One region of the Rossellomorea sp. H136 genome, then DNA from elsewhere that is predicted to be linked to it. Evidence: riboswitches for the same ligand, from Rfam matches in the RefSeq annotation. Region 1 holds a riboswitch; each other region holds the start of a gene.

Region 1 (7,833 bases):
GTTTCTTCAAAGAATGATTTTGTGGCGATCGCTCCAGTAGGGTTATTAGGGTAGTTCAGAAACATTAGCTTCGCATTTTCCAGCTCGTTACGGGAGCGTTCACTATAATCGGGAAGAAATCCATTCTCCTCTCGTAGAGGCATTTTTATCATTTGTGCTTCTGCCAATGCTACCCCTGATAAATAATCGGGGTAACCGGGATCGGGCACCATTACCCCATCACCAGGATTCAATAAACATTGAGGGATTTCAACTAACCCGGCCTTTCCTCCGAACAGCACAGCTACCTCTGTTTCCGGATCTAATTGCACACCATATTCACGCAGGTAGAAAGTAGCAATCGCCTCTTTAAAGGACGATAAACCGCGAAATGGAGGATACTTATGATTGGACGGGGAAGCTGCTGCTTCTGTCAGTTTTTCCACAATATGTGAAGGAGTAGGTTGATCCGGATTTCCCTGGCCCAAATTAATGACATCATGTCCCTCTTTGACCACAGCATTCACTGTTTTAGCGAGGGAAGCAAAAAATTGTTCAGGTAATAAATCTAATCGCTTTGCTTTACTAAAGGTTTTCATACACTCACCCACTACATTTTTTTGAAAATTAATTACTTTCAAATTCTAGTCACAAATGATATAACGGAAAGTAAAGAATGTAAAGGAATAAATTCCAAAAAGTCCTTAATGAGGTGAACGAAATGATTCAAAAGATAGGTCTTGCACAGATGGATATTGTGTTCGGACATCCCGAAGAAAACAAGAAAAAAGTAGAACAATGGGTTGAAAAAGCAAGTGACGACGGCTGTAATACTGTTGTGCTCCCTGAGCTGTGGACGACTGGATATGACCTTACAAGAATGGATGAAATCGCTGATGAAGGAGCAAAAGACTCTATCTCCTTCCTGTCTGCCCTATCAAAGAAATATTCTATTCACATTGTAGGTGGTTCTGTTGCGCAGAAAACGCAGGATGGGGTGTCCAATACCCTTTTAGTCACCAATTCAAAAGGCAAGTTGGTGAAACAGTATTCGAAGCTCCATTTGTTTAAATTAATGGATGAACATCATTATTTACTTCCTGGGCATGAAGATGGCATCTTCACCCTTCAAGACACAGAGATGGCCGGATTGATTTGTTACGACATCCGTTTCCCGGAATGGTTCAGAAAACAAGTTCTACTAGGTGCCAAGGTTGTTTTTGTCGTAGCAGAGTGGCCTGCAGCACGAATTGATCACTGGCAGGCCCTCTTAAGGGCAAGAGCGATTGAAAACCAATGCTTCGTGATTGCCTGCAACCGGGTGGGAAGTGACCCGAACAATGAATTTGGCGGTTGTTCCCTCATCATTGATCCATGGGGGGAAATTCTTTCAAAGGGATCGCAAATGGAAGAATTGGTTACGGCTGAAATCAATTTACAGGAAGTAGAAAAGGTCCGAAAGAAGATTCCGATATTCCAAGATCGAAGACCGGATTTTTATTAGAAAGGTTATTTTTCCAATAAAAATGTTGACATGGAAAATACTTCGATGGTACTATTCAAATCAAATGAAACATTCTGAAAGTTTAATTAAATAGTTAACGCAACTCTTATCAAGAGCTGGCTGAGGGATTTGGCCCTATGAAGCCCAGCAACCGACCATAATACCGTTGTATAACGGGGCGCAGCATGCGCCGGATTGAATGATCCAGTAAGGCACGGTGCTAATTCCAACAGAAAGATAGTCTTTCTGAGAGATAAGAGGCGACGAAGATACCTTCTTCAAGCCTCTTTCGAACATGAAAGAGGCTTTTCTTATGCCACGGAAAAGCCTCCACAACACAGTCTTTCATAAGTCTGTAATATAAGGAGGAACGATGATGGCAATTACGAAACTCAATGCATATCAACCACTAACTGAACAGGCGGCAATTGCACTGGCGATTGGCTTAAGAATTTTTGAGGACGGCACTCTCTTAACGTGTGAAGAAATTGGAGACGGAAATTTAAATCTGGTCTTTCGAGTATTAGAACGGGGAACAGGTAAAGGAATCATCATCAAACAAGCCCTTCCATATGCGAAGGTTGTAGGCGAAAGCTGGCCCTTGACAATCGAACGGGCAAGAATAGAAGCGAGTGCCCTTAAGCTTCAGCAATCATTTGTAGGGGATCTCGTTCCTGAAGTGTACTACTCTGATCCGACACTTGCGATTACAGTCATGGAAGACCTGAGTGCACTGACCATTGCCCGGGTCGGCCTTATCAAAGGGGAAAAGTATCCCAGGCTCTCCCATGACATTGGAACATTTTTAGCTAATACCTTATATTTCACCTCTGATTATGCCCTTCATCCTTTTAAGAAAAAGGAGTACGTGAAAGAATTTTCAAATCCTGAGTTGTGTAAAATCACTGAGGACCTAGTATTCACGGACCCTTTTTTCAACAGTGAAACCAATGATTTTGAAGAAGAGCTTTCCCAGGATGTCCAACATTTATGGGATGATTTCACCTTGAAGCTTGAAGTGGCCAAATTGAAAAAGAGCTTTCTTACTGAAGGAGAAGCACTTCTTCATGGAGATCTTCATACGGGAAGCATCTTTGTAGATAAGAATCAAACAAAAGTAATTGATCCCGAGTTTGCCTTTTATGGACCGATTGGCTTTGATATTGGACAGTTCATTGCCAACCTTATTTTCCAGGCCATTTCAAAACCTGAAGAGAAGGAAACGATTCTCTATCACATTGAGAATACCTGGAACGTCTTCTCCACTGCGTTCTCCAAGCATTGGAAGGAAAGCGGAGACGCCTACACGAAAGTGAATGGCTACCTTGAATATGTATTGGAGAAGAGCTTTCAAGACAGCATCGGTTTTGCAGGATGCGAATGCATCAGAAGAACGATCGGCCTCGCTCATGTAGAAAATCTGGATGGCATACCGGATAAAGTACGAAGATTACAGGCAAAGCGGACCTGCTTGACACTCGGTAAGGAACTGATAATAAAACGAAAACAGATCTTTTCGATCGAAGAGCTTCTGTCCATATTAAAGTCCCATTCTGAATAACCAAAAGGAGATTATCATGACACAAACATTGACCATACCAACTTCACTAGAGTGGCATGAAGATTATTTATTGATTCTTAACCAACAAAAACTGCCTAACATAGTGGAGTACATTAAACTGACGACGATTGAAGAGTATTATGATGCGATTATCACACTAAAAGTGAGAGGTGCACCTGCCATTGGCATCACGGCTGCTTACGGTTTAGCCCGGTCTGCATGTCAGTATGAAGTAAAAACGCTAGAGGAATTTATCGACCTGTTTCAACGTGACAAAAAATATCTCGCAGATTCACGCCCTACAGCAGTCAACCTGGTTTGGGCTTTGAACCGTTTAGAAAAGGTATTAGAGAATGTTTCTTCAGTTAATGAAGCTAAAACCAATTTACTCCATGCTGCCATCCAGCTTCATGCAGAAGATGAGGCAGTCTGCCGTCTTATAGGAGAAAATGGTTTGAGTGTATTGAAGGATAAAAAAGTCGTGATGACCATCTGTAATGCCGGGTCTATTGCAACGAGTAAATACGGTACAGCATTGGCCCCTTTTCATTTAGGAAGAGAAAAGGGAAAAGTGTTTCAGGTTTATGCATGTGAGACACGGCCCGTTCTGCAAGGAGCCCGTCTGACATCTTGGGAGTTACAGCAATCAGGAGTAGATGTCACCCTCATCACAGATAGCATGGCTGCCCATACCATGAAAGAAAAAGGTGTAGAAGCCGTGATTGTCGGGGCTGACCGGATTTCTGCCAACGGGGATACCGCAAATAAAATCGGAACATCCATGCTTGCCATCTTGTGTAAACATTTCAATATACCCTTTTATGTCGCTGCTCCTTCTTCCACATTCGATTTATCCAGCTTCAATGGAAACGATATTCCCATTGAAGAGCGAAACCGGGAAGAGATTACGACGGTCGGCGGGAAGCTGATTGCGCCAGAAAACATTCCTGTTTATAATCCAGCATTCGATGTTACTTCTCATGAACTGATTACCGGCATCATTACAGAAAAAGGTATCCTGTACCCTCACTTCGAGGAAAGTATTCAACATACCATAGGTGTAAAACAATAGCCAAAAGAAGAGCTTACTATTGCTCTTCTTTTGGCATTCATCTTATTCCCCGAATAACTTTGTCGACGCCCACATTTCCCTCGGATTCACTTCATAAATGCTATTTTCCCGGTACATAAACTGATGAATGATACATTCTCTTCTTAAGGTTGCAAAATCTTCATGAAATTGCTGAATATATTCATTCAAATCTTTTTCCTTATATTTTTCTCCCACCTTTAATCCTTCCACCATATGTTCCAAAATAAATAATTTCTTCTTTTGTTGAGAAGGAATCGTTTTGATCCGTCCATTCTTGTCCAAGAAATTATTCATAACCTTTTGTTTTTCTTTCAATAGCTTCTCTGACATCACACTTTCCCCTTCCTCTCCCTGAGCAAACTGATGAAGGACATTTCCATGATGACTCAGGACTTTTTTATTCAAATAGTAGTAAACCGTGTTCTTCTCTCTTCGTGAATATACAAGGTTGCACTCTTTGAGTTTCGTTAGGTGATGGGATATTGTCGGTGCGGTGAGTCCCAGTTTTCCCGCAATGGCTCCTACGTGCAAGCTTCCTGACGCCAGCAAATAGACAATCTTGATCCGGGTCGGATCCCCCATCGTTTTATGAAAAGCCACCTGTTTACTTAATTGCAAAACCTGTCTTCACCTCTCTGATTAGATTACTATCTAATTAGATAATAATCTAAATAGATAAAGGAATCAATCACTAATTAATACAACGAGGCTGGGACAAAACTAAAAAACCACGATAAAAAGACGAACAATAGAAGTGTAGGTTCTTCATACCGCTAATGATTTCCGTGCAAGACTACGCTCTCCGCGGGTAGCCCGGGAGCCTCCTCGGCAAGCCTGCGGGGTCTCACATAAGCTACTCTTCCCGCATGAGTCTTCGTCTTGCACTCCAATCAACCGCTGGAAACAGCTAAAATCAAATTTCGAAAATAAATAATAAACCCGAACAAATCTGCACACTAAGAAGCAGGTTTGTTCGGGTTTGACTTAGGCTAAGTCCCAGCCTCGTTTTTATTCTATTTTTCTAACAACAATAAGGTTTCTTTCTTATCAACCTGCTTACCGGCATAGCCTGTAAGTGTATTATTCTTTCCGATGACACGGTGACATGGGATGATGATGGGGAAACGGTTTGCTTTATTTGCTTGCCCTACTGCCCTGACAGCTTTAGGTCTTTGAATCGCTAGGGCTACATCCTGATAAGACCGGGTTTCACCAAATGGAATCTGTTGCAGGGTGTTCCATACATCCTTCTGAAAAGCCGTTCCCTCTATCTTTAGAGGAAGATCGAATTCTCTTCTCTCCCCCTTAAAGAATTCCGTGATCTGTTCTTGTGCTCTTATTAATATTGGATTCTCAGTGTAAAAGTCTTCTCGTGAATCACTTTCTAAAAATTGCACCAAAATTAGATGGCTCTGATCCGCTTGAAGTTCTAACTTTCCAATCGGGCTCTCCATTACAATAGAATCATATGACATTATACAGGACTCCTTTACGATTTAGGGAGATAAATGTGGAAGATCGTTCCTTCCCCGACGATACTCTCAACCTGAACGCTTCCTTTATGCTCTTTAATAATTTTAAAGCTTACCATCAGGCCAAGTCCAGTTCCCCGTTCCTTCGTTGTGTAAAAAGGTTCACCAAGCTTTTTAATCTTATCCTTTGATATCCCGCCCCCCTGGTCTTTTATGCGAATGTGAATCATTTCATCATCCGTCTCTTGGATCCGGATGGAAATGAATCCACCGTCCGTCATGACTTCAATAGCATTCTTGATGACATTAATGAATACCTGCTTTAACTGATTGGGCTCTGCGATGATGGTTGGGAGGTCCGCTTGGTAACTCTCCTCATATTGCACATTATGCATGACTGCCTGAGCACTTAATAGTTCAACAGTATCTTTCATGATCCTGATTAAATTCGTTTCTTGATATTGAATCGCCTGTGGCTTTGCTAATACCAGGAACTCAGTAATGATGGATTCAATTCGCTGAAACTCAGAAGTAATCACATTGAAGTACATCTCATGATCTTGACCCACACTATTTTCCAACAATTGAATAAAGCCTTTAAGGGCGGTCATTGGATTTCTGATTTCATGGGCAATCCCTGCAGCAAGCTCCCCAACCACACTCAATGTATCAGACTTTCTCAACTGCTCCTGCATTTCAATTTGTTCTGTAATGTCACGAATGATCGTTAGATTTAAATTAGAGAGTAAATTGTACTTGGATGAAAGCTCAATGTATTGAACCTTATCCCTATGAGAAGTCAATGTTTTTAAAAATGTCGCCTGCCCGTCTTCTTTCAATTGTTGTAAGTATTCATCATAGGGCTCTTCACCGGGTTCTATATTCAAAATTTCACGTACATCTTTACCGATTAGGTGGTCTTTCTCGATGTCAATGATCTTACTCACTTCAGGATTTGCGTCTACGACAACATAATTGTGATTGGTAAGGATCAGGCCGTCCAGTGAACCTTCGAAAATCTTCCTGAACCTCTCCTCGCTTTCCCGTAGTTCCTTTTCCATTTGATAACGCTCACTGACATTTCTGAAGATCGTCATGTTATACCCATCTACGGAATGAAGTTTAGAAGTGAATTCCAAATGCTTTAACTGATTGTTAGGCATCAGAAACAGTACTTCATCCCTTACTGCACCGCTTCTGTTTAACTGTTCCATGACTAAATCAAACTTTTGGCTTTCCAGAGGATAAACAAAGTCACGGATCCTCTTCGAAAGAAGCTCTGAAAGGGAGCATTCAAAGATCTTCAGAGCAGAAGAGTTCGCTTTAAGTACTCTGCCATCCTGATCCCATAATACGATCGCATCAATCGCTTCTTCAAATAAACCTTTAAACAACTCTTCGTTTCGTTTTAATTGAATCTCCATCTGCCTCTTCTCGGTTACATCCCTAAGAATGGCCATATGAAGCTTGTGATGCACATACGGACTTGTGGTGAATTCCACAATTGAAATGCTGTGTGATTTTTTTATTGGAATTTCCCCACGGGCTTTTTTGTTTTGAGAAATCAGTTTTTTTATCTTTTTAACCTTATAATGCGCACTTTTAGGGATAAATGAGCTTATGTTCCTGTTTGTGATTTCATCCTTTTCCAATCCGACTTGTGAACTGAACGCCTGATTCACGTCGTTAATATTTCCTTCTATATCAAAGAGAACAATTCCTTCTGATGCATTTTGAAAAATATTCGATAACAAATGGACATTCATATGATCTTTCCGCTCTTTTTCCTTTAGTGCCGTTACATCTTTGAAATACAAATAGGCATTAGGAGAAATGATCGATTTTTTAAGCAATAGTTCAATATGGATGATTTTCTTATCACTAATATTCATTAAGGTTTCATCTTCAAGGTTCTTTCCGGTTTCCATTACTTCCTTATAATGAGCCACAATCGGGGCTGGAACTGAAGAAAAAAAGTTACTGAACAGTGTACCTACAATCCTATCTTTCGTGGTCTGCAGTGTTTCACATGCTTCTCCATTGGCAAAGACAATTTTCAACTCTTTATTGATCACGAACATCGGCATGGGTGATGCTAAGCAAATTTCCCTATCGACGGGATGACATTCTTCCTTATTCAACTCTTTCTGCAAATTACTACTATTAGTCATTTCCTCATCCCCCTACTATTTTAAAAGACGACTATTGGCTCAGGTCATTATAG
Region 2 (7,833 bases), 880 kb from region 1:
CGAAGGGATCTCCTCCTTTTAATCTCACCACTACCTTGCCGCTGGAAGCATATCGCACGAGAAAATGATTGATCGTATCTTGTTTCATCGTATGATAGTTTGGCAGTTTCCCGCAGTATATCAAATCGGCTTCTTTTTTTGCATGGGAGAGAAGCTCTTTATTCACCAGACGGTCATATAATATGACATCTGCTTTTTGTATTGATTTCAATGCTTTTAGTGTGATTAATTCAGGATCTCCAGGACCCGCTCCCACCAAGTAAACTTTCCCCATCCATTATTCCTCCTTAAGATTTGATGATTGTTTCTTGTTCATGCAGAACAAACCCTGCACCATTTCCCCGGATTCTACGTTTCTCGTAAAGAGAGATGTCTATCACATCAGGCTTTTTCAAAAAATACTTCTCAAGTTCAATTTCTACTAGATCAAAGGCTTTCTCATCTGATTCAGCCGCTACTACGACAATCGTGACAAATACGTGAGTAGTGACTTCAAATCGATACAAATTCATCCCATGTGCCTCCTTAAGCTTCCTGAAGTAATTGATCTAACGTTTCTTGAAGGGGAACGGTACCAACCCGGTTGATATAGTCAAAAAAGGCTTCTCCCGGTTCTTTTGTTTGCTTAAAATGAAGGAGGAGTTGCTTTACCACTCCTGTCAAATTGCCAGCCTCCACTTTCCCTTTTAACTTTTCATTCAGTTTTCCACCGTCTTGAAGTGTTCCTCCGACATATATTTCAAATGCTTCTATCATCTTCTTATCTTTCGTTCTCATTTTAATTCCTTGAAGCCCGATATCCGCGATTTGTCGTTGACCGCATGAATTCGGGCATCCGACCATGTGGATTCTGACAGGGACATCCAATGAAAGTTCCTGATCTAATTGATTCGCGATTTGTCTCATCCGTTCCTTCGTTTCCACTAAAGCTAGATTACAATATTCGATCCCTGTGCATGATACAGAATACCCGATAAAGGAAAGGGGACTTGTTGAAATGCGATCAAAGATTTTCTCAGAAAGCAAAGCCTCAACGTGTTCATCTGGTATGTTGGGAATGATGAGATTTTGAGAATTACAGTTTCTCAGTTCTCCATTCCCATATTTCTTGGAAATCCTCGCAAGTTCATATACTTCATCAGAATTTAAGCGTCCAACCGGTACATTCAGCCCCACATAATTGAGTCCTTCCTGTTTCTGTGGATGTACTCCGTAGAAATATCCCGCATTCCACCCTTCCACGGCATCAACTCCCGCAGGTAAAAGCTCAACATACTGTAATAGCGTTTCCTTGAATTTCTCTGGACCCCAATCGGCCATTAAGAATTTCAAACGGGCCAAATGTCTTTTTTCCCGATAACCGAAGTCGCGAAAAATCGTGGTGACCGCTATCGCAACTTCCTTCACTTGGTTAGGAAGGATGAATACATCCAACTCTTGGGCGAGGAATGGTCTTGCGGACAATCCTCCACCAATCTTCAGATGGAAGCCGGCTTCTTCTTTACCGTCTATCAGCTTTTTTGCCGGAACAAAGGAAACACAATTGATTTCAGCATTCGACGCATTATTGATATTTGCGGAGATTGCTACTTTATATTTCCGCGGTAAATTTGAGAAATCTTCGTTGTGCTGAAAGAAATCATATACTTCTTTCACAATGCTCCTTGTATCGAAAAGTTCATCAGGATCGATTCCTGCCAGGGGGTTCCCGACGATATTACGTGTGATATCACCGCATGCACCGGCTGAAGACAATCCAACCTTCTCCAGACGTTTAAAGATGTCGGGAATCTGTTCAATCTTCAACCAGTGAAATTGGATCGCCTGGCGGGTGGTGATGTCATAGACGTCTCTACCATACTCTTTACAAATGGCAGCAAGTTCCCGTGACTGTTCATAGGTCAAGATGCCCGACGGGACGTTCACTCTCATCATGAAATAGCCGTCTTCCTTTGGTCTTTGTAAATACAAACCTGCCCATTTAAACTTATCCCACTCTTCTTTCGGAATCGAAGAGAAGCCATTTTCCGCATAGTACGGAATATCTTCAAAGATAGACAACCCGTCTTTCTCCAGTTTCCATTTTTCCGTTTTGTTTAATTTCTCATTTGACTCCCAAGATTTTGAATATGCCATGATTTCTCCCCCTATATAAGCTGTTTTTGATTCAATACAGTTAGTAAGTACTCCACGCATTCTTCAATTGAATGTTTCTCTGTATCCAGTACCACTTCCGGTTTTTCAGGTGCCTCATAAGGAGCACTGATTCCTGTGAAATGAGTGATTTCCTCTTTACGGGCTTTTTTGTACAATCCTTTTGGATCACGTTTTTCACATTCTTCTAACGAACAATGCACATATACTTCGATAAATTCATCAGTCTCCACTAAATTTCGTACGAGAGCACGGTCTTCCCTGTAAGGTGAAATAAAGGCCGTCAGCACAATTTGTCCGCTATCGATGAAAAGTTTGGACACCTCACCGATTCTCCGGATATTCTCCTTACGATCTTCTTCCTTGAATCCCAAATCATGATTTAAACCATGACGGACATTATCTCCGTCCAAAACATAGACTTGTTTCCCTTGTTGGAAAAGAGAGTGAGACAATGCATTGGCGACACTCGATTTCCCTGAAGCGGATAAACCCGTGAACCATAAAATAAAGCTTTGATGTCCATTTTTTTTTCGTCTCTCCTGTTTCGTTATTGCGGTTTCATGCCATACGATGTTTTCTGTTTTTTCATTCAACCCCGTACCCTCCTTAAGTCGTTTGTCCAGCTTCTTGTTTTAGACCTCTAATTAACACTTCGATCACTTCAGGGCGACTGAACGTTGAAGGGGGAACTTCCCCGTTGCGGAGCATCCCTCTCACTTTTGTCCCTGACAAAATAACGTGATCGTTCTTATCATGAGGACATGTTTTCGTAGTCGCCATCCCTTCGCACCTCTCACAGTAAAAACTATGCTCGAAGCGGAGAGGGGTAATCCCTATCTCACTTTCACTGAACTGATCAAATATTTTCTGCGCATCATAGGTACCATAATAATCGCCAACACCTGCATGATCTCTCCCGACGATAAAATGCGTGCATCCATAATTTTTTCGTACCAGTGCATGGAAGATGGCTTCCCTTGGACCCGCGTACCTCATGGCAGCAGGGAAGACTCCTAAAAACACACGATCTTTAGGGTAATAGTTCTGTAACAGAACTTCATAACTCTCCATTCTGATGCCCGCTGAGATATCATCCGCCTTTGTTTCTCCTACCAACGGATTTAAGAAGAGTGCATCAACGGTCTCCAATGCCGTTTTCTGAATATACTCATGGGCCCTGTGAACAGGATTTCTCGTTTGAAATCCGACAATCGTTTTCCATCCCTTTTCCTTAAAAAACTTTCTTGTTTCATTTGGGTCAAATGTATACTCGGTGAAAGGTTTGGAAAGACGTTTAATAAGACTGATTTTCCCACCTACGTACACATCTCCCCGTTGGAATAATTTCTTGACACCTGGATGATCAGCGTCGGTGGTTCCGTATACGAGAAGGGCTTCTTTCTGTTTATCTGGTTCATAAATATCCTCCACCTCAATGAGTCCATAGGTTTCTCCCTTATAAACAAGGCGACTCTTTAAGCCTTTCTTTACGTCTCTTGCTTTTTCTTTTCCAATGGGGAGGGTAATCGGAATACTCCACACATTGCCATTTCGCAATCGTAATGTTTCCACCACATGTTGATAATCAACTTCGGTCAAGAATCCATTTATAGGGCTGTAAGCACCTATTCCAATGAGTTCCAAATCACTTAATGCGGTTTCGTCTAAAGTGATCTCATTGAGAATATCCTCATAGGGTTCTTCTGGTAAATATGATTGAACAAGCTTTCCTCCGTGGGGCTGTAAACTCATCATTTATCCTCCTTAACATATTGTTTTAATCGGAATTAAGATTAAATTCCGCCTCCGTCTTCGTGAACGGATCGCCTTTCTTCATTGATCACACGCATAAGGGATAATGCTCCCACAGTAGCGATAATGACGCATATTGGAACCACGATCGAATACAGATCGCTATCAATCACGAGCTTTACTAAAAAATATGAAATACTGAGTGAAATAAGGGGAGAGACCACCCATATTTTGACGATTTTTTTGACAATTTTCTTTTGCAGCATATGTTTGCCGTTCTTCGCCATCCCGAGGCCTATGATAGAGGACGAAGTAACCTGAGTCAGCGGGATCGGTAATCCATACAGTGAGCTCACAATCACCAGGATCGCTCCCGTAAAGGATATGAGAATTCCTTCGGCTTTTGAATATTGTGTAATTTTTTTCCCGTTTGTTTCCACTACTTTTTTCCCCAGTAAGACAGCTCCGAGGGCAACGAACAATCCACCCAGCCAAATCCCACGGGAGGGAGACAGTAAACCCGCACCCACTAATGGACCGACGGCGTTGGCTACATTATTCATCCCTGCCGAAAAGGCTTCAAAGAACCCGGCGATAATCAAAAGGTACGCAAGCCATTTTTTTTCAAAATGGAAACCGCGCTTTTCAAGCTTTACTAAACCTATACCGAATACCCACGTAACTCCGAAGGCAATGACCGGGACAATCACCCAGAATGACATGATCGTTAAGAGTGACTTCACATAAAGAACTTGATATGCGACTCCGACTCCTACAACCGCTCCGACCGTTACTTCACTTGTAGACAGCGGGATCCCGATCACATTCGCCAGAAACAAGGAAATGGTGGCGGATAACAATATGATGACCACGATTTTGATGGAGAGTACATGCTGAGGGATAATCCCTGAACTTATGGTTTTAACTACTTCTCCTCCACCTAATACCGCCCCGCTCAGGACACCGGCTGCGCAGATCCATAATGCAACCCTGATGTTCTTTATGGCTCCTGCACCATACGCAACACCCATCGATGCTGCCGCTCCACTGGCACCAATGTTCATAGCGAAAAACAAACTTATGATCAGGGCGATTACTTCAATCAAAGAATGTCACCCCTTTTAATGAAGACCGCATTCGGTTTTCCCTTTTCCTTTCCATCTTCCTGAGCGGAGATCATTGATGTCTATGGCTGGAGTTGTACAATGGAAGCATCCGATACTTGGATACCCCTGATCATGAAGAGGATTATAGGATAGGTTATGTTTATGGACATACCTCCAAATCTCCTTCCAAGTCCAGTGAATCAAAGGACAAATCTTAACCGATTGAAACTTGTCATCCTTATTGATGAATTCAACCTGACTCCTTGTCGGTGATTGCTCCCTTCTTAATCCTGAAATCCAGGCATTTCCTTTGGATAAGGTTTCTTTTAAAGGGTCGAGCTTTCGAATTTGACAGCATTGGTTCGGATTTCTCTCCCACAACCTATCTCCATATGTTTCTGCTTGCTCTTGGAGCGTTAATTCAGGCTTTTTCATATAAATGGTGATACCAGGATACTTCTCCTTCACCTTTTCAATCGTTTCGTAGGTTTGCTTGAAATGAACACCTGTATCAAGAAATACTATGGTTGCTTCCGGTTGTACTTTGGTTAAGAGGTCGATTAATACGATCCCTTCTATCCCAAAACTACATGCATATACGACACTCTCACCATAATGATCATACGTCCACTCAAGTACGTTTACAGCTCCTTTATATACCGGATCAATTTCAAATTGGACAGATGGTTTTTTCCAAGTTTGATAGGTTAACATGATACACCCCTTTCCCGCTCATCCAAACAAAAAGAGGCGATAACAAGATATAGGGATTTCCCTTATCTGTGTTATGCGCCTCTAGTTTGTCTAGTCAGCTTATTTAATTCGCACTTTCTCGTTTTTCTCCAATTGAATGACTTTACCGTCCTGAACCACAATGGTAATTGATCCAAAACTCATCGTCTTCAACATCGAAGTGATCTTCTCGACTACTACATCATACTGTGCCTCTTGATTATTTTCTTTAGTCACTTGATTCCCCCAATTTTCATCTTATCCAGAAAATCATGAATGAAAAAACAACCTTCCATTTTGGAAGGTTGTTCAGGTAAGGATACCTTATCTTCCAAAATGACTTCACATTTTGCTGGAATTAGCACCTTACATAACGTAGGTTGCTGGGCTTCGCGGGGCCAGATCCCTCCACCACTCTGGATAAGAGTTATTAATTTTAATATTCTAAATAATACCACATTCTTCAGGGAAGTCAACCCGAGTTTTTCTATCGGATTTAAGTCTTTTGACTTATTTTTTCTTTCAGAACATTAATTCTCTTTATTTCTATTCGCTTTATGAAAGCTATAGGACACAATTTTCACATGAATGCTCAAAATAATTGAAACATCAATTTACCCTCGATCACTTTCTTCTGGTCCTGATTGACGGCAAAGACTTTAAAATGTAAGAGATCATCCTGTTTTTCTGATACTTCTGCAATCAATGTAATAACATCGTCCAAAAAAACCATCCCTTTAAAGCGGACGGTGTAATCTTTGATAAATCCTTCTTCATAATGATCACTAAAAAGCCTGGTGACATTGCCCATTGTCCACATACCATGAGCAATGATTCCTGGAAGACCCAGTTTATGGGCTTCCTCATCGATCGTATGAATGGGGTTATAATCCCCAGATGCTCCTGCATATTTGATTAAGTCGATTCTCGAGACTGGAGCTAATTCGACAATGGGAATCGTTTCACCTATATTAATGGATGATAGTATAGTCATTTTCCCAACCTCTCTCTGACCGTTTCAGTGATAATGACAATCGCCTCGGAGGTGAAAATCCTATTCCCTCCTGAGTCTTCACCGATATCTTCGATTACAAGAAAGCCAAGTGTTCCACCCGATCCTTTCCGCTCATAGTAATCTTTTATCTCCGTATAACACTGAATACGTTCCCCGACCTTCAGTGGTCTTTCATATTGAAAAGATTGTTCCCCATGAATTAACCCGACATTCGGTAAATGAAAACCTTCAATTGTTCCATAGTCGAACACTCGTGGAAAAGTAGGGGGGGCAATATTCCCCCTGTATCTGGACCTTTTTCCTACTTCTTCATCCACATAAATGGGATGTGGATCACCGATGGCTTCGGCAAACTTATGAACCGCTCCTTTTTCTACACAATTTTCTACGGAAGTCGAGCGTTTACCGATATAAGATTGAAACATATCCTTCACCTCTTTCTCCCATTAGGCTTTCGGCCCTCCAGCTACGTAGAGGATTTGTCCATTAACGAATGACGATCTTTCATCCGCAAAAAACGCCACTGCATTCGCTATATCTTCCGGTTGCCCGCTTCTTCCGACAGGAATTCCTTGAAGACTTGCTTCCACCAGTTCTTCAAAGGTAATTCCGATTCGCATAGCCGTTTCTCTAGTCATTTCCGTTTCGATGAATCCGGGGGCTACTGCATTTGTCGTAATACCAAGAGGACCTAGCTCTATAGCCAAAGTTTTCGTTAAGCCTTGAAGACCAGCTTTAGCCGTAGCGTAATTTGCCTGTCCCCGGTTACCGAGTGCCGAGGTAGAAGAGATATTAATCATCCGGCCATACCTGTTCTTCACCATATAACCTTGCGCTGCTTTCGCTACGTTAAATGATCCTTTCAAATGCACATCCATGACCGTTTGCCAATCTGTATCAGTCATTTTAAACAACAGGTTATCTCTGATGACTCCTGCATTGTTGACAACAATGTCAACGGCCCCGAAAGTTTCAAAGACTTCGTTGACGGCCTCTTCTACTTCTTTGAATTCTACTACATTCGCAATTCTTGTATATATTTCATACTCTCTCAATTCCTCACTGACTTCC
Region 3 (7,833 bases), 2.4 Mb from region 1:
GAGCTGAAATCATTCGGTATTTCAACTTCATTCGTTGATTTTACAAGTGTGGAAGAATTAGAGGAAGCCATTACTCCACAAACCAAACTCCTTTTCAGTGAGACCGTAACAAACCCGTTTATGCGAGTGGAAGATATCCCGAAAATGGTTGACTTCGCTGAAAAACACAACCTGAAAACAATGATCGACAACACATTTGCCACACCGTTTCTGCGCCAGCCTTTCTTGGAAGGGGTCGACCTTGTCGCTCACAGTGCCACGAAGTATATCGGAGGACACAGTGATATCACAGCAGGTGTCGTCGTGGGAAAAGAAGAGCTTGTTCAAAAAGCGAGAGAGAAAGTTGTCAACATCGGGTCAAATTTGAGTCCATTTGAAGCGTGGCTGACTTGCCGTGGAGCGAAAACACTGGCTCTTCGTATGGGAACCCAAGCAAGAAATGCAGAAGTTCTTGCGGCAGACCTTCGATCAAATGATTATGTGAAAGGAGTCTATTACCCAACCGATCTATCGGATAAAGGAAATGGCGCAATCGTAACAATCGAGCTATCCAACACATGTGATATAAGCACATTCTTCAAATCACTTGGATGGATTAAAATCATCCCTTCCCTTGCAGGTGTAGAGACAACGGTTTCTTATCCATTAGGAACGTCTCATCGTGCTCTACCGAAGGATGCGCAGGAAAAACTCGGAATAAATACACATGTCGTACGCATATCGATAGGTATTGAAGATGGGGAAGACATCGTCGTTCAATTTAACGAAGCGATTACAGCCTCTATTAAAAATTAAATAATGTAAAAATTCTAAAAATACTCTTGACGTTGAGGTCGGTTACCCCTTATAATTCATCTCAACGCAAGAATTTTCACATTGACAACTACATGCTCTTATCCAGAGAGGTGGAGGGACTAGGCCCGATGAAACCCGGCAACCTTCATGTACGCAGTAATGCGTCACATGAAAAGGTGCTAATTCCTGCAGGCGATCTGCCTGAAAGATAAGAGGAGGACCCTATTAAATTAGACCCTCTTCTTAGGAAGAGGGTTTTTTATTTTTTCCTCTTCCATCTTCTTAGGAAAATATACTTCTTCGATTTTTCAGTTTCTGAGTTCAACAGGGGAATTTTGGCCGAAATTTAACATGAGAGAATAGGTCGGTATTTAACTGATAAAAAAACGAATTATTTTAACAGTCAATTCCGAATTCAACAGTCAAAATTCCAACAAACTTTAACAGGCAAACGTCCAAAACATCCAACCGCAAAACGGAAACCCAAACACCAAAACCATTTAGGAGGAATTATCAATGACAAAATCATTCGATTTCGACACACTTTTACTTCACGGTGGCCAGGAGCCGGATCCATCTACAGGTTCGAGGGCAGTGCCGATTTATCAAACGACATCTTACGTTTTCGATAACAGTGATCATGCAGCAAAATTATTTGCACTTGAAGAACCGGGAAACATTTATACCCGAATCATGAACCCAACTGTAGACGTGTTGGAAAAGCGCCTCGCTCTTTTAGAAGGTGGAATCGGAGCACTAGGTGTTTCATCGGGAATGGCCGCTATCTCACTATCAATCTTAAATATCGCCGGAGCAGGTGATGAAATTGTAGCAGCTACCAATCTTTACGGTGGAACCTATAATTTATTCTCGACCACCCTTCCGAAATACGGAATCAAGGTTCATTTTGTAGATCCGACTGACCCGGAAAATTTCCGTAAAGCGATTACGCCAAAAACGAAGGCTGTATTCGCTGAGACGATCGGAAATCCAAGTCTACATGTGCTTGATATTGAAGAGGTAGCAAAAGTGGCTCATGACCATCACATCCCACTGATCATCGATAATACTTTTGCCACTCCATATGTATGTAAGCCGATCGAGTATGGAGCTGATATCGTCATCCACTCTGCAACAAAATGGATTGGCGGTCATGGTACAGCAATCGGGGGAGTCGTCATTGACGGAGGGAAGTTTGATTGGAATCATGAAAAATTCCCGGGCTTCACGGAAGAGGACCGTAGCTATAACGGACTGCGTTATGCACAGGATGTAGGGCCGGCAGCCTTCATTACAAAATTAAGAGTGCAGCTGCTTCGTGACTTGGGAGCGTGCTTAAGTCCACAGAACGCATTCCTGCTGCTGCAGGGATTAGAAACGCTGCATCTTCGCATCGAACGTCACACAGAGAATGCCTTGAAGATTGCGGAGCATTTAGATCAGCATAATGGTGTCGCTTGGGTATCTTACCCTGGGCTGCCGCAGCATCCGTCTCATCAACTTGCTCAAAAATACTTGAAAAATGGAGCGGGATCCATCGTCGTCTTCGGAATTAAAGGTGGTAGAGATTCAGGACGGAAAGTAGTCGATAACATTTCCCTTTGGTCTCATGTTGCCAATGTAGGGGATGCGAAATCGCTGATCATCCATCCGGCTTCTACGACCCATCAACAATTAAACGACCAGGAAATCCGTGCGACAGGGGTAACCGAGGACCTTGTGAGACTTTCTGTTGGATTAGAGTCTGCGAAGGACCTGATCGAGGACTTGGATCATGCCATTGAAGTGGCGTTGGAAACATCACGGGTATGATAGAAACTGGGGAAACTAACCCTAAAATCGTAATTGAAATCAAATTACAGGGTGAAAAAGTGGATTTTGGATACTATTTATAGGCCATCCAGGGACTATGTAAGGGAGATATCAGCGGAAATTTGATTTTATCAGCGGAATTTCGAATATATCAGCGAAATCGGGCTTTTATCAGCGAAATTCCCAATATATCAGCGAACAGGTTGCTCGCAGTCCCCTCGAATGAAAATCTGAATTCATGACGATAGACTTAACGACGAATTCTCAACTCCCATAATGGCAATTATCCAAAAAACAGTACAAAATCAACTGTTTTATACGCGGGGGTATCCGGAGTGGAATCCTGATCACCCCGCCACAACATCAAAAAAGGAGGTGGAGGAATGGAGAAGCTATACACATATGAAGTTAGCTCCATTACCATCCCATCCCTAACATTAGAGTCCGGCACCACGTTGAAAAATGTAGATCTTACGTATGAACGAACAGGAAACAAAGAAGGACCGACCATCCTGGTTTGCCATGCTCTCACCGGGACCCATATCGTAAAGGGGACGAGTGAAGACCGCGGCTGGTGGGACGGACTGATTGGTCGGGGGTCGTATATTGATACCGAACATTTTAATGTGATTGCCTTTAATGTATTAGGAGGATGTGAAGGAAGTACGGGACCGGCGTCCACCAATCAACATACGGGAGAGCGTTACGGTCCGGACTTCCCTGGTATTACGATAAGGGACATGGTCCATGCCCAATATAAAGCACTCCAACAACTTTCAATCGACCACATGGAAGCGGTCATCGGAGGCTCACTGGGAGGGATGCAGGCCTTAGAATGGGGAGCCCTCTATCCTGCCTTTATAAATAAAGTGTTCGCCCTTGCCGTCACTCCTGCCTTAAATGATTACGGTCTCGCCTTTAATCACATCGGAATCACAGCGATTGAAAAGGACCCTGAGTTTCAAAAGGGGTATTATCCACCAGGCTCCATTTTAAAAGGGTTAGAGATTGCCAGAATGGTTGGAATGGTCACGTACCGGACACAGGAACTGTTCGACCATCGTTTCCAGCGTGAAAAGCAAAACGAACTCTTCAATGTCGAAAGCTATCTCGATTACCAAGGAAAGAAATTAGGAAAGCGGTTTGACCCAAACAGCTACCTTACCTTGCTGAATGCGATGAACTCACATGATATCGGAAGGGGAAGAGGAGGAACAGAAGAGGTAGCGAGAAACTACCAGTGCGAACTGATTTCGATCAGTTATGAAGGAGATTTAATTTATTCACCTGGGTATCTAAAAGAGTTTACACATCTTGTACCAAAGAGTGAACATTACTTTATCTCTACCGCCTTTGGTCATGACGGGTTCCTGGTGGAATTTGAAAAGTGGGGAGGAATCATTGCTTCTCACCTTCAAAACCATCACGTTCAAAGAGTTTTTACTGGAATAAAATAAGGATCGCCTTATCATAACTCGTCCCCCTCCGGCATATAGTTAGATAAGCAAAGACACCGCACCGCCTTAGCGCGTTTTTGTGTGGTGTCTATTTCGTTGGATAAGAAAGGCTCTTAGTCGCGCCACTCTTATCTATACAAAGACCAACAACAAGCTGGAGGGGAATATATGGAGTGGACGGGCAGAAAGCTCATAATCACAATCATCATCAGTATGCTGATCGGTGCTGGAGGAATGTATGGCGGCTTGGAATGGACGGGCAAGGATGGGGACGAGCTTGCTCAGTTTGACGGAAAAGGCGAGCTTAATGACAAGCTACACAAAGTAGAAGTAGCCTACGACTTGATTAGTGACAAGTTCTTTCAGGATGTGGATAAAGGACAGCTGGTGGAAGGTGCGATTCAGGGAATGCTGAAGACTCTGGATGACCCTTATTCCGTTTACATGAATGCCGAAACGGCATCGCAATTTAATGACGCTTTGGATTCTTCTTTTGAAGGAATCGGAGCAGAAGTCACGATCATGGACGGAAAGCTGATCATTGTCGCTCCTTTTAAAAATTCTCCTGCGGAAGAAGCGGGGTTGAAACCGAATGACCGGATCATTAAAGTAGACGGAAATAGCATCGAAGGACTTGACCTATACGAAGCTACCTTGAAAATCAGAGGGAAAAAGGGTACTGAGGTTCAATTGGAGATTACGCGAGAAGGACTGACGGATCCCATCAAAGTATCTGTGAAACGTGATGAGATTCCTGTCGAGACGGTCATCTCTGATGTGAAGGAAGTTAATGGAAAGAAAACAGGATACATCCAGATTACTACTTTCTCAGAAAATACAGCCGTTGATTTTAAAAAGCAATTAGGAGAACTTGAGAAGAAAAAGGTAGAAGGATTGGTCCTTGATGTGAGAGGGAATCCAGGAGGTCTCCTTTCAAGTGTGGAAGAAATCCTCAAAGAGTTCGTAACAGAGAAAAAGCCGTATGTGCAAATTCAGGAACGCAGCGGGGAAGTGATGAAATCCTTCTCAAATAGCGAAGCAAGAAAAGCGTACCCTGTGGTGGTGTTAATTGATGAAGGAAGTGCTTCTGCCTCTGAAATTCTCGCTGGTGCACTAAAAGAAGCGGAAGGGTATCCACTCATCGGAACGAAGAGTTTTGGAAAGGGCACGGTACAACAAGCCGTTCCAATGGGAGATGGAAGCAATATCAAGCTGACGATGTTCAAGTGGCTGACGCCAAATGGAAACTGGATTCATAAAAAGGGAATCAAACCGGATATCCCTGTCAGACAGCCGTCCTATTTCTATGCCCATCCGCTTCAAATTGAAAAGCCCCTTCAAGAAGGGATGAACAATGAACAGATTCAAAACGCCCAGGAAATGCTTCAAGGACTTGGATTCTCCATTGACCGCGTGGATGGATATTTCAGTAAGAAAACAGAAAAGGCCGTAAAGGATTTCCAAAGTCAGGAGAGCATTGATGTTACAGGGATCATTGATACTGTAACAGCGGAAAAGTTACAGGAAGAAATCTTTGAAGCGGTAAAGAATGAGAAGAATGACCTACAGCTGCAGGCGGCTTTAGAATATATTGAAAGAACAGCACAGCATTAATAAATTGGGAGCCAACCATCATGATGGTTGGCTCCCAATTTTTATTTTGAAAAATCACACATATTCACTTGTTATTCCTGTCTATCCGACATCATTTCCCGGGAAAATATGCAGAATACTGTCGGAAATGAAATCGAATCGTAAAACTATCAAATAAAATTGCAATAGGTTTTAATGGATTCTTTTGATAAAATAGTAGATAATGCAAATTTTCTTGAAAAAGGTGGTGACGGATCATTGGTTGAGATTTGGTTGCTGGAGGTCTTGAAGGGATTTGGAAAGTTATTTCTTCATCCTGTTTTATATTTGTCTGTGTTTTTCGCTATCATGACAGGCTATTATCGTGTCAAAAGAGAACGAAGAGACTTTAATACGAGATTGCTGGACGGATATCATGATACGCGAGTTTTATTTTCATATGGAGTTGTACTTGGATTGCTTTTTTCTGTCGTTACAGTGGGAGCAGGGGTTGTGATTCCTTTCGCCGGAATTATGCTAATAGGGTTGGTATCCATCCTGTTTGCATTAACGAGTTGTTTTCACCTCATGTCTGCGACCATGACGGTAGGGTTTTCGTATTTTATCCTGATTGCGGTGGATTATTTTCAGTGGGATATCCCTTATGTGAATACATATGTAGATAACTTGAATTTAGGGCTGCTGAGCTCCATCGTCGTGCTTCTTGGTATATTGACAATGATTGAAGGAAGCCTGATTCGATTGAACGGGTGGAAGCATACTTCACCCCGTCTTCTTAAAAGTGCACGTGGACTGAAAGTAGGTGCCCATCAAGGGAAGAAACTGTGGCTTGTGCCGATGTTTGTGCTGATTCCTACCGGGACATTGACCCTTCCATTTGAATGGTGGCCGGTGTTTACATTGGGGACAGAGACGTATTCTCTCCTTTGTGTGCCTTTTCTACTTGGTTTTCAGCAGCTTGTTAAAAGCACCTTGCCTGAAGTTGCGATTAAGCATACGGGATACAGGGTATTCTGGCTTGGTGCATTCGTATTGACACTGGCTGTAACAGGATTCTGGGCTCCTATGTTTTCAATCGGGGCAGCTGTTGTGGCAATGGGAGGACGGGCATGGATTTCTTATCGCTACCGAAGTGCTGAGGATTCTAAGCCATACTTCTTTAAAAGACAGTCTAAGGGAGTCATGATTCTTGGAATTCTACCTGGTTCTCCTGCAAAGAAACTGACGCTTCAAGTAGGAGAAATCGTCCTGAAAGTAAATGGAGTGGAAGTGAATACGGAAAGAGCATTTTATGAAGCCCTTCAAAAGAACGGCGCTTACTGTAAACTTGAGGTGCTTGGGACAAACGGGGAAAACCGCTTTACGCAGGGAGCCCTCTATGAAGGTGATCATCACGAGTTGGGAATCATTTTTGCCGATGAGTCTTCAGGATGGGAGCATCATCAGGTTTCGTGAAAATTCAAGAAAACCTCCTCTTAGAGAAAGATACTATAGTTAGAAGGACTTCCTTTAGTAGGAGGTCCTTCTGTTTATTCAGAGGAAATTAATCTTTTTTTTAATCTGGATTAAGGACTAAAGGAACGTGATGAAATACCCTTCATAATCTTTCGGGGAATTCTGATACTCCCTTTTCTCAAAACTGGTTTATCGTTATAATGAATTTACTTTGTTAAAATACTTTATGTTTGATTTGTGAGGTGATGTGATGAAGATTGATGACATTGATCGTAAAATTTTACAGTTGTTAACTGAAAATGGACGTCTTTCTTACGCTGATATTGGGAAAGAGTTGAATCTTTCACGAGTATCTGTCAGGGAAAGGGTACATCAGTTAATGGAAAATGGGGTCATAGAGCGATTTAGTGTGGTAATAAATTCTGAAAAAGTTGGAAAACAGGTATCGGCTTTCTTTGAAGTAGATTGTGAGCCAGCTTATTTAGTGGAAGTCGCTCAAACCTTAGCCGATAATCCAAGTGTAGCAAGTTGCTATCAAATGACAGGGCCAAGCACATTACATATGCACGTACTTGTCGAAGATTTTACAGCGTTAGAGAAGTTTGTGAATAATGAACTGTATTCTCTGGAGGGCATTTCCAGAGTAGAAAGTCACATTCTACTAAGAAGATTCAAAAGTAGAAGTGGACTTAAATTATAGGAAAAAGGGCTTAACCATCAT
Region 4 (7,833 bases), 1.6 Mb from region 1:
ATAGCATCCTCGATCAACTGATCGTCGGGGCAAAGTATACCCTCTTATTTGCATTGGTTGTCGCTTCTTTAAGGGTGATAGGTGGATTCTATCTTGGAATAGCCTATCATTTTCACTTAAAAGAAAACAGGAAAAATTGGCTTGATCGTATGGTGGATTCCATTCATTTTCTTCCTTTAAGTCTCATTGCGTATCTTCTATTAAGGCCAGTGCTTTGGGGATTGCCCGTTTTAGGGTGGGATCACTCCATCTTTGAAAGACTCGTTTTTGAAGCTGTCGTGTTAACGATTCTTGTCCTCCCGTTAACAACGGTTTTAATAGGGAATGAACTGAAGTTATTAGGAAAACAGGATTTTGTTCTTTCGGCCAAGCTCTTAGGGGGAAGCAATAAGCATTTGCTATGGACGCATCTATTCCCTCATCTGGCACCAAGATTATTCATTATATGGGGGCAGCAGTTTATCCAAACGCTTCTCATTCTTGTCCATCTGGGATTGTTTCATCTGTTCTTAGGAGGAACGATCATCACAGGAGGTCTTGTTCCCGACCCTCCGAAATCAGGAACATTTGAATGGTCAGGTCTGATCAGTTCCACTAAAGATTCCTTAATGACAGGAAAGTACTGGATTGTCATCGCTCCATTAGCAGCCTTTATGATTGCTATCATTGCCATGCAGTTGATTGTGCAAGGTGTGAAGGAAATCCAGCAAACAAAGGTAGGGGTCCTGGTGAACAACACCCCGATTAAGACCAACCATAGGCTGGTCAAGAAGAAAACCTACCGTCCAGTGACGGAAGACTTCCATTTGGTTCGACAACAATCCTTGAAGGGATAAAGGGGAGATAGAAAGTGAGTAGAAAGAGTCCTAAATTACCACTAACCGATGAGGAAAGATCGGCACTTCGTAAAGAAAAGATCAGACTGGGAGACATCTTCGAACTGTCTCCCGATGTTTTAAGTGAAAAACTAAACATTTCTATGGCTAGAGCCCGGTACTTAGTCGGCATGTCCATTTTCCAACGAATTCCGTCGATCGGACCAAATATGGCGCATAATGTGGTTGAAGATCTTGGTTTTCATTCTTACGAAGACATAAAGAATGAAAAAGGGGAAGACCTCATTATAGACTTAGAAAAGAAGCACGGCGTCTGGATGGACCCATGCGTGGAAGACTCCCTCAGGTGCGTCGTCCACCACGCAAACAATCCAACTTCCACCAAAAACTGGTGGGACTTCACCACCCAAAGAAAAAACTACCGCCAAACCCACGGTTACCCCAGCGACCGACCCACCAAAGGCTGGGATGAGGGACGGACCTCATAAACCAAAAGGCAGGAAGCGAGAATCAGCTTCCTGCCTTTATTTACGCTCTCTTCAGGGACGGACCTCTTTCGTATATACTCCTCAAAATGGACATGATAAAGGAAAAGGAGTGATGAAAGTGAGAAGCCTGTTCATCTGTTTACTATTGCCGATCTTTTTTCATGCTTCATCTTCTGCAAGAAACATCCTGCCCCTTCCAGCTCATCATAATGAACTCGCAATCGTTATTGATGATTTAGGAAACGACATGAAGGGAACAGAAGAAATCCTGAAATTACCCGTCACCTTGACGATTGCAGTTATGCCCTTTCTGCCAACAACAAGGAAAGATGCTGAAAAGGCACATGGGCTGGGCCATGAGGTCATCGTCCATCTACCAATGGAACCGATGTACGGGAAAGCAAGCTGGCTTGGACCAGGGGCAATCACCACTTCGCTTTCAAATGACGAAATCCGGAAAAGAGTAGAAAAGGCAATCGAAGAGGTTCCCTATGCTGTAGGAGTCAATCACCATATGGGATCAAGGGCAACAGCCAATGAGAGGGTCATGAGGATCGTATTAGCAGTATGCAAGGAAAAGGGATTATTTTATTTGGATAGTAAAACAACGGGGAAGAGTGTCATTCCAAAGCTTGCAAAAGAATTGGACGTCCCCTATCTTGAAAACGAATTATTCTTTGATGATGTCTATACCATCCAGCATATCGGAAAGCAAGCCAAGCTTCTGTCTAAAGAATTAGACAGTGACACTTCCACCATTGCCATAGGTCATGTCGGGGTCACAGGAATCAAGGTCGCCACCATGCTTCAAGAGTTTCTTCCTCTTTATGAGAAAAAAGCTTCCATTGTCCCATTGTCAGATTTAATACCTGAATATCATTTGATTGATGAGAGCATGCCTTGATGGTGTGCTTTTTATTTGTAAATCTTCTGTTAAACCAATGCTTATTTTTTTGATATAAGAAGACCCTCCCTTATAATCAGAAGGTAGGAAGGAGATGATTCCAAATGGATTATGCAATTGTGACGGGAGCAACAAGAGGGCTGGGTGAATCGATCGCCAAGCTATTTATCGAAAAGGGCATAGGTTTAATCAATATTTCCAGATCAGATAATGAAAGACTGCAAAAGCTTGCCGGGGAAAAAGGGGTATCGTATGACTTCATTCCATGCGATCTTGCACAATCAGGAGAAACAGAAGCGGTCTTCCATGAAATGGGGACAAAAGTATTTGGATATCAACCCGAAAGAGTCTATGTTGTTCAAAATGCCGGAGTGGTGACACCAATCAACCCGTCTGGTGAGGTAGAAACCCAAGCCCTTGAAACGAGTGTGCATGTGAATTTACTATCACCGATGATTGCTACCAATGAAATGTTAAGAGCAGCCCGGGATTCTGACACAAAGATGATCATGATCAATATCAGCTCAGGAGCAGGAAGTCGCCCTGTTCACGGATGGAGTACGTACTGCGCAACCAAAGCAGGCGTGAACATGTTGACGGAAACCGTAAGCTTAGAGCTTTCTAAAAAGCATAGCCGACATCAAGTGATTGCCTTCAGTCCGGGGGTCATGGATACGGACATGCAAGGGGAGATCCGTTCCTCCTCTAAAGAAGCCTTTGCTGATGTCGAATCCTTTCAGCGCTACAAAGTGGAAGGAATGCTTCGCGAAACGGATACGGTCGCAAATGCACTGGTTAAACTTGTAACAGAAAGCGAAATCGAAAGTGGTAAGCTGTATCATGTAAATGATTTGTTATAAAAAGAAAGCAGATTCCTGGGAGGGGATTTGCTTTTTTCTTGTATCAAAAAAGAGACAAACCCCATAGGATTTGTCTCTCAAAATTTAAGATCGAACCGGGTCCGCTTCAGGTGCTGATTTACGTGTGAATTTCGGTAGTGCAAATCGAATGGCAATCAGACCGCAAACAGCAATCAAGATCGGGTAGAAGGCATATGGGATGATGCTGATCGGTGAAATGCCTGCGACTTCAGCCACTAACAGGGCCTGTGCTCCATAAGGGATCAACCCTTGAATGGAACAAGAAAAAATATCAAGGATGCTGGCTGATTTACGGGCGTCCACTCCATAATTTTCACTAATCGACTTAGCAAGTGGACCGGCAATTATAATCGAAATCGTGTTGTTTGCTGTGCAAAGGTTAGTAGAACTCACTAATCCTGCAGTAGCAAGCTGTGCTCCCTGAGGAGACTTGATTTTACGTGTTGCGTGATAAAGTAAAGCCTGAATCCCGCCGTTATGACGGATGAGTTCGACAACCCCGCCTATCAGTACGGAAAGTATCACAATCTCTGCCATTCCTGTCATTCCATCGGCCACACTGCCGAAATAACTGGATGGAGTAAAGCTTCCATCTATGAATCCAAGGATTCCAGCTAAAACAATTCCTCCGAACAAAACGACAAACACATTTAATCCGGCAAGAGCACCGACGATAACTCCTAGGTAAGGCAGAATTTTAATCCAATTAAAGCTTTCTGCCCCGACAGTTGCTTGATTCCCCATAGTAAGAACAAGGAGAATTACCATTGTCACGATCGCGGCAGGTAATACAATGAAGAAGTTGACTTTAAATTTATCTTTCATTTCCGTTTTCTGTGTACGAACAGCTGCAATGGTTGTATCTGAAATGAATGATAAGTTATCTCCGAACATCGCTCCTCCAATAACTGTCGCCATGGCAAGGGGCATAGATATATCTGTACCTGAACTAATCCCTACACCAATTGGCGCAAGTGCTGCGATCGTTCCCATGGATGTACCCATTGATAACGAAATGAAAGCCGCGATAATAAATAATCCAACGATGATCAAGTTACCGGGCAGCACGGAAAGGGCAAAGTTTACGGTTGAATCAACGGCCCCCATCTTTTCAGCCACTCCGGAAAATGCTCCTGCTAACAGGAAGATAAAGACCATGATCATGATATCAGGGTGACCGGCTCCTTTAGCGAAACGCTCAACCTTAGCCGTTAAAGTCTCTTTTCGGTTCATCAACAAACCTACAACGGATGCAATGATAATTGATACTAATACAGGAAAGGCATAAAAGTCTCCTGAAATGATGCCTGCTCCAAGGAACAGAGAAACAAATATGATCAAAGGCAGTAACGCCAATAGATTTCCTCTTTCTTGATTCATTCCTAATTCTCCTTTGTCGTCCAATTTACTAAATTACAAAAAACCTCTTCCGGAATAAGAAGAGGTTTCAAAAGAAAGAAACACTCTTCTTATCTTTCAAGCATTCGCTTGCTGGATGTGGCACAGCACTCAATATGAGTCCGCTGCCGAGACATCGCAGGGCCAGTCCCTCCGTCTCTCTGGATAAGAAGAATATCGTATTTAGTTGATTTAAAATGTACTTCCATACTTTAAAGGGTTTACTCGAAAAAGTCAAACGGGAAATATTTCTGTTTGCTTGATACGGACACCGATCAAATTCCTCCCTTATCAGCAACAAAAGCATGACTTTATCCATAATAAGGCATAAACTCATAGACAATTGAACGTTCAAGGTCTACTATAAGGAAGACAAAAAACATCTTGGGGGATACGGTAGTGGAAAGAACTGTACGAAATCAAATTTTCACATTACAAGGATTTTATTTATTAACGTTCTTCGGTGTTGGGAGTTTATATCCCTTACTCAGTGTGTATTTGAGCGAAAGCGTGGGGTTAAATGGTTATCAGATTGGAACGATCATGTCTGTAGGTCCCATCATGATGATTTTCTTCCAGCCTATTTGGGGAATGGTCAGTGACACGACCAATCGTCCCACCGTGGTTCTTGGTTTAACCTCTTTAGTAGCGGGAATCTTTGCACTCGGTTACTTGTTTATGGAATTTTACTATGGCCTGCTTATCGTGGCCATTCTAGTTGCCATTTTCCAAAGTGCGATCATTCCCGTTTCCGATAGTATCAGCTTGAAGTATACAAGTAAGGTCCGGTATAACTATGGAAATATCCGTCTGTTCGGATCATTGGGCTTTGGTATAGCAGTCTTTATGATGGGAAGACTTTCAGAGGGATTTATCGGGCCAACCATCATTTTTTACTCTTTCTTTATCTGTTTAGTCCTATCCGGATTCCTTTCTTTCCGGTTTCCGAAAGAGAGAGCGGCTGCAAAGCTTGATTTAAAGGCAGGGATGAAGGAATTATTCACGATGAAAAAGTTCCTTATCTTTTTAGCGGTCACATTCTTAGTGTTCGGGCCGAATTTAGCAAACAATGTGTATTTCGGATTATTTGTTGAAGATTCAGGCGGCACATATGCGGGGATTGGTCTTGCGTTCCTGATTGCAGTGTTATCGGAGGTTCCCTTTATGAGAATCGCCGGTGGATGGATTGATAAGTTCGGACTCTTGACAGTCGCTGCCTTGGCAGGTGCTACATCCATGCTCCGCTGGCTCTTTTACTTTACAGAACCAAGTTTATGGCTTGTCTATTCATCGGCTGTCATGCAAGGACTTGCCATTGGCTTGTTCATTCCAGCCGGATTGCGATACATTAAAGAAATCACGCCTTCCCACATTACAGCAACGGCCGTTACGGTATATTCAGCAATCGGAAACGGTCTGGGGAATTGGTTCAGTACCTTTGTTGGCGGCTTTATCTATGAAACGTACTCCATTTACACAGTGTACTTATTTTTCGCAGTCCTATCCCTATTAGGTATTTTCCTTTGCTTCGTTCTCATGAAGGAAGAAAAGAAGAATGCACTCGCTTATTAATACATCAAGGCGCCTGTAGAGAACAAATTCTCTACAGGCGTTTTTTGTAAATAAATGCAGAAAGGAGGGATTTGCCTTTAATGGTAGACAATGGATATAATGATGGAGAAAGAAGAAGCAAATAAAAAAGTTTTTTTAAAAGGTTTTGGCAAACATGAATTGTGGTAGAAGAAGGATAAGTATTCATTGATTATTATATAAATACCAGTTAGAATTATATTATTAGAAAATTCTTTCAATTATATAAACTAGAAAATTACATTATTTAAAAAGGGGATATTAAAATGGAAAATACATTTGTGTACTCAAAAGATAATGCAAACCTTGGAGATACCGTTCAGTTCCAAAGAAAGAAACACGTAATCAATGGAGTGGTTACTACCCTTAGAGAAAATACAGTCATTGTCAAAATGGACAGGGATGTTGCGAAGAAGCTGGATTTACCTGACGATCAAACCGTTGTGTCACATAAAAACTATGTCGTCATAGAACGCACAGAAAATGGCACACAACCTGTATTTGTATATGATGGGTGGAATAGCGCATTAAAAGCTTAAGTTCCAACATAAAAAGTAAAAGACCCTGAAACGCCTACCATTAATATGGATTAGTCGTATCAAGGTCTTTTTATGTGGAGTCTGACGCTCTCAGCTACAATCTGATTAATTTAATTTAGCTGCATATTCCTTCACCATTTCAATTGTGACAAGCTTTCTCTGTGGAACGACACCTTGACGGGCAAGGATATTGATTTCATTTGTAACATGATTAATGGCATCCGTTGTAAACAGCTGATCATTCAAACAAAGCTGAACGGCTTCATCGATTGCTCTTTCTCTACGCTCATCCAATATCATAAATTGTTGTACCAGTTGATTTTGCTTACTTGAATGCTTTGTAATATCTTTATGTACACTCATGATTTCATCCCTCTCTATCAATTACGCATTATATCATCTATTATGCCTTCTTCCAGGCACTCATGGCAATGTCTTAGAATATCATTTCTACAAGATAGGGGACAGTAGCCTTGAAATTGATTCTTTCACTTTGATCTTCATAGGTCTTTCATTATACTCTTCCATGGATAATTCCCTACTCTGCTTCATATCTTTCCTGAATACAGCGCTCAGACTTTCAGAGATGGTTTGATCATATAAAAAGGCATTTACCTCAAAGTTAAGGCGAAAGCTTCGTACATCAATATTTGCCGTTCCGACAGAAGAAATGGTTTCATCCACTACAATGGTTTTGGCATGAATAAAGCCGTTATCATAAATATAAATTTTCACGCCTGCCTTCAGTAACTCACCAATGTATGAATAGGTCGCCCAATACACAAATAAATGGTCCGGTTTGTTCGGAATCATAATCCGGACATCGACTCCTGTAAGAGCAGCAATTCTCAACGAATCCAGCAGACTGACGTCGGGTATGAAATAAGGAGTTTGAATATAGATGGATCGTTTGGCAGTTGAAATCATTTTAATATAACCGTTTTTAATTTGCTCCCATTCAGAGTCGGGGCCACATGTCACAATCTGTACTCCGGCATGACCAGTAAAGGAAGGCTGTGGGAAATATCGTGAATCGTAAGCAATCTTTTTCGAGCGGCTGGCTTGATTCCAATCCAGAGTAAACCGGGTTTGCATCGCAAGTGTTGAGCTCCCTACGATCCTCAAGTGAGTATCACGCCAATAACCGAACTTAGGATTCAAGCCCAGGTATTCATCTCCAATATTAAATCCGCCTAC

What was found. A riboswitch is a leader RNA that binds a small molecule or an ion and turns the genes downstream of it on or off. The one in region 1 is predicted to bind S-adenosylmethionine.
Region 2: another riboswitch for S-adenosylmethionine. It lies ahead of ACYH0O_RS13515 (YezD family protein); the one in region 1 lies ahead of mtnK (S-methyl-5-thioribose kinase).
Region 3: another riboswitch for S-adenosylmethionine. It lies ahead of ACYH0O_RS21995 (O-acetylhomoserine aminocarboxypropyltransferase/cysteine synthase family protein); the one in region 1 lies ahead of mtnK (S-methyl-5-thioribose kinase).
Region 4: another riboswitch for S-adenosylmethionine. It lies ahead of ACYH0O_RS01115 (Na+/H+ antiporter NhaC family protein); the one in region 1 lies ahead of mtnK (S-methyl-5-thioribose kinase).

The regions. Positions count from the first base shown of each region.
Region 1 is NZ_CM166371.1:1,800,377-1,808,209, reverse strand. Features, by position in the region: gene ACYH0O_RS09135 (aminotransferase class I/II-fold pyridoxal phosphate-dependent enzyme) at 1-578, opposite strand, end outside; gene ACYH0O_RS09130 (carbon-nitrogen family hydrolase) at 701-1,483, shown strand; SAM riboswitch class I at 1,587-1,743, shown strand; gene mtnK (S-methyl-5-thioribose kinase) at 1,860-3,044, shown strand; gene mtnA (S-methyl-5-thioribose-1-phosphate isomerase) at 3,061-4,116, shown strand; gene ACYH0O_RS09115 (DUF2087 domain-containing protein) at 4,159-4,755, opposite strand; gene ACYH0O_RS09110 (methylated-DNA--[protein]-cysteine S-methyltransferase) at 5,151-5,612, opposite strand; gene ACYH0O_RS09105 (PAS domain S-box protein) at 5,627-7,780, opposite strand.
Region 2 is NZ_CM166371.1:2,679,055-2,686,887, forward strand. Features, by position in the region: gene cobA (uroporphyrinogen-III C-methyltransferase) at 1-274, opposite strand, end outside; gene ACYH0O_RS13485 (DUF3906 family protein) at 288-512, opposite strand; gene ACYH0O_RS13490 (nitrite/sulfite reductase) at 526-2,136, opposite strand; gene cysC (adenylyl-sulfate kinase) at 2,148-2,750, opposite strand; gene sat (sulfate adenylyltransferase) at 2,764-3,909, opposite strand; gene ACYH0O_RS13505 (inorganic phosphate transporter) at 3,951-5,012, opposite strand; gene ACYH0O_RS13510 (phosphoadenylyl-sulfate reductase) at 5,031-5,729, opposite strand; gene ACYH0O_RS13515 (YezD family protein) at 5,829-5,984, opposite strand; SAM riboswitch class I at 6,069-6,174, opposite strand; gene ACYH0O_RS13520 (MaoC/PaaZ C-terminal domain-containing protein) at 6,340-6,741, opposite strand; gene ACYH0O_RS13525 (MaoC family dehydratase N-terminal domain-containing protein) at 6,738-7,187, opposite strand; gene fabG (3-oxoacyl-ACP reductase FabG) at 7,209-7,833, opposite strand, start outside.
Region 3 is NZ_CM166371.1:4,358,311-4,366,143, reverse strand. Features, by position in the region: gene ACYH0O_RS22000 (trans-sulfuration enzyme family protein) at 1-795, shown strand, start outside; SAM riboswitch class I at 891-1,010, shown strand; gene ACYH0O_RS21995 (O-acetylhomoserine aminocarboxypropyltransferase/cysteine synthase family protein) at 1,312-2,607, shown strand; gene metX (homoserine O-acetyltransferase MetX) at 2,991-4,064, shown strand; gene ACYH0O_RS21985 (S41 family peptidase) at 4,233-5,678, shown strand; gene ACYH0O_RS21980 (PDZ domain-containing protein) at 5,916-7,112, shown strand; gene ACYH0O_RS21975 (Lrp/AsnC family transcriptional regulator) at 7,363-7,812, shown strand.
Region 4 is NZ_CM166371.1:197,069-204,901, forward strand. Features, by position in the region: gene ACYH0O_RS01095 (ABC transporter permease subunit) at 1-836, shown strand, start outside; gene ACYH0O_RS01100 (helix-hairpin-helix domain-containing protein) at 851-1,324, shown strand; gene ACYH0O_RS01105 (divergent polysaccharide deacetylase family protein) at 1,437-2,228, shown strand; gene ACYH0O_RS01110 ((S)-benzoin forming benzil reductase) at 2,333-3,088, shown strand; gene ACYH0O_RS01115 (Na+/H+ antiporter NhaC family protein) at 3,173-4,489, opposite strand; SAM riboswitch class I at 4,576-4,679, opposite strand; gene ACYH0O_RS01120 (MFS transporter) at 4,907-6,079, shown strand; gene ACYH0O_RS01125 (DUF2187 family protein) at 6,364-6,636, shown strand; gene ACYH0O_RS01130 (YpbS family protein) at 6,742-6,999, opposite strand; gene cls (cardiolipin synthase) at 7,087-7,833, opposite strand, start outside.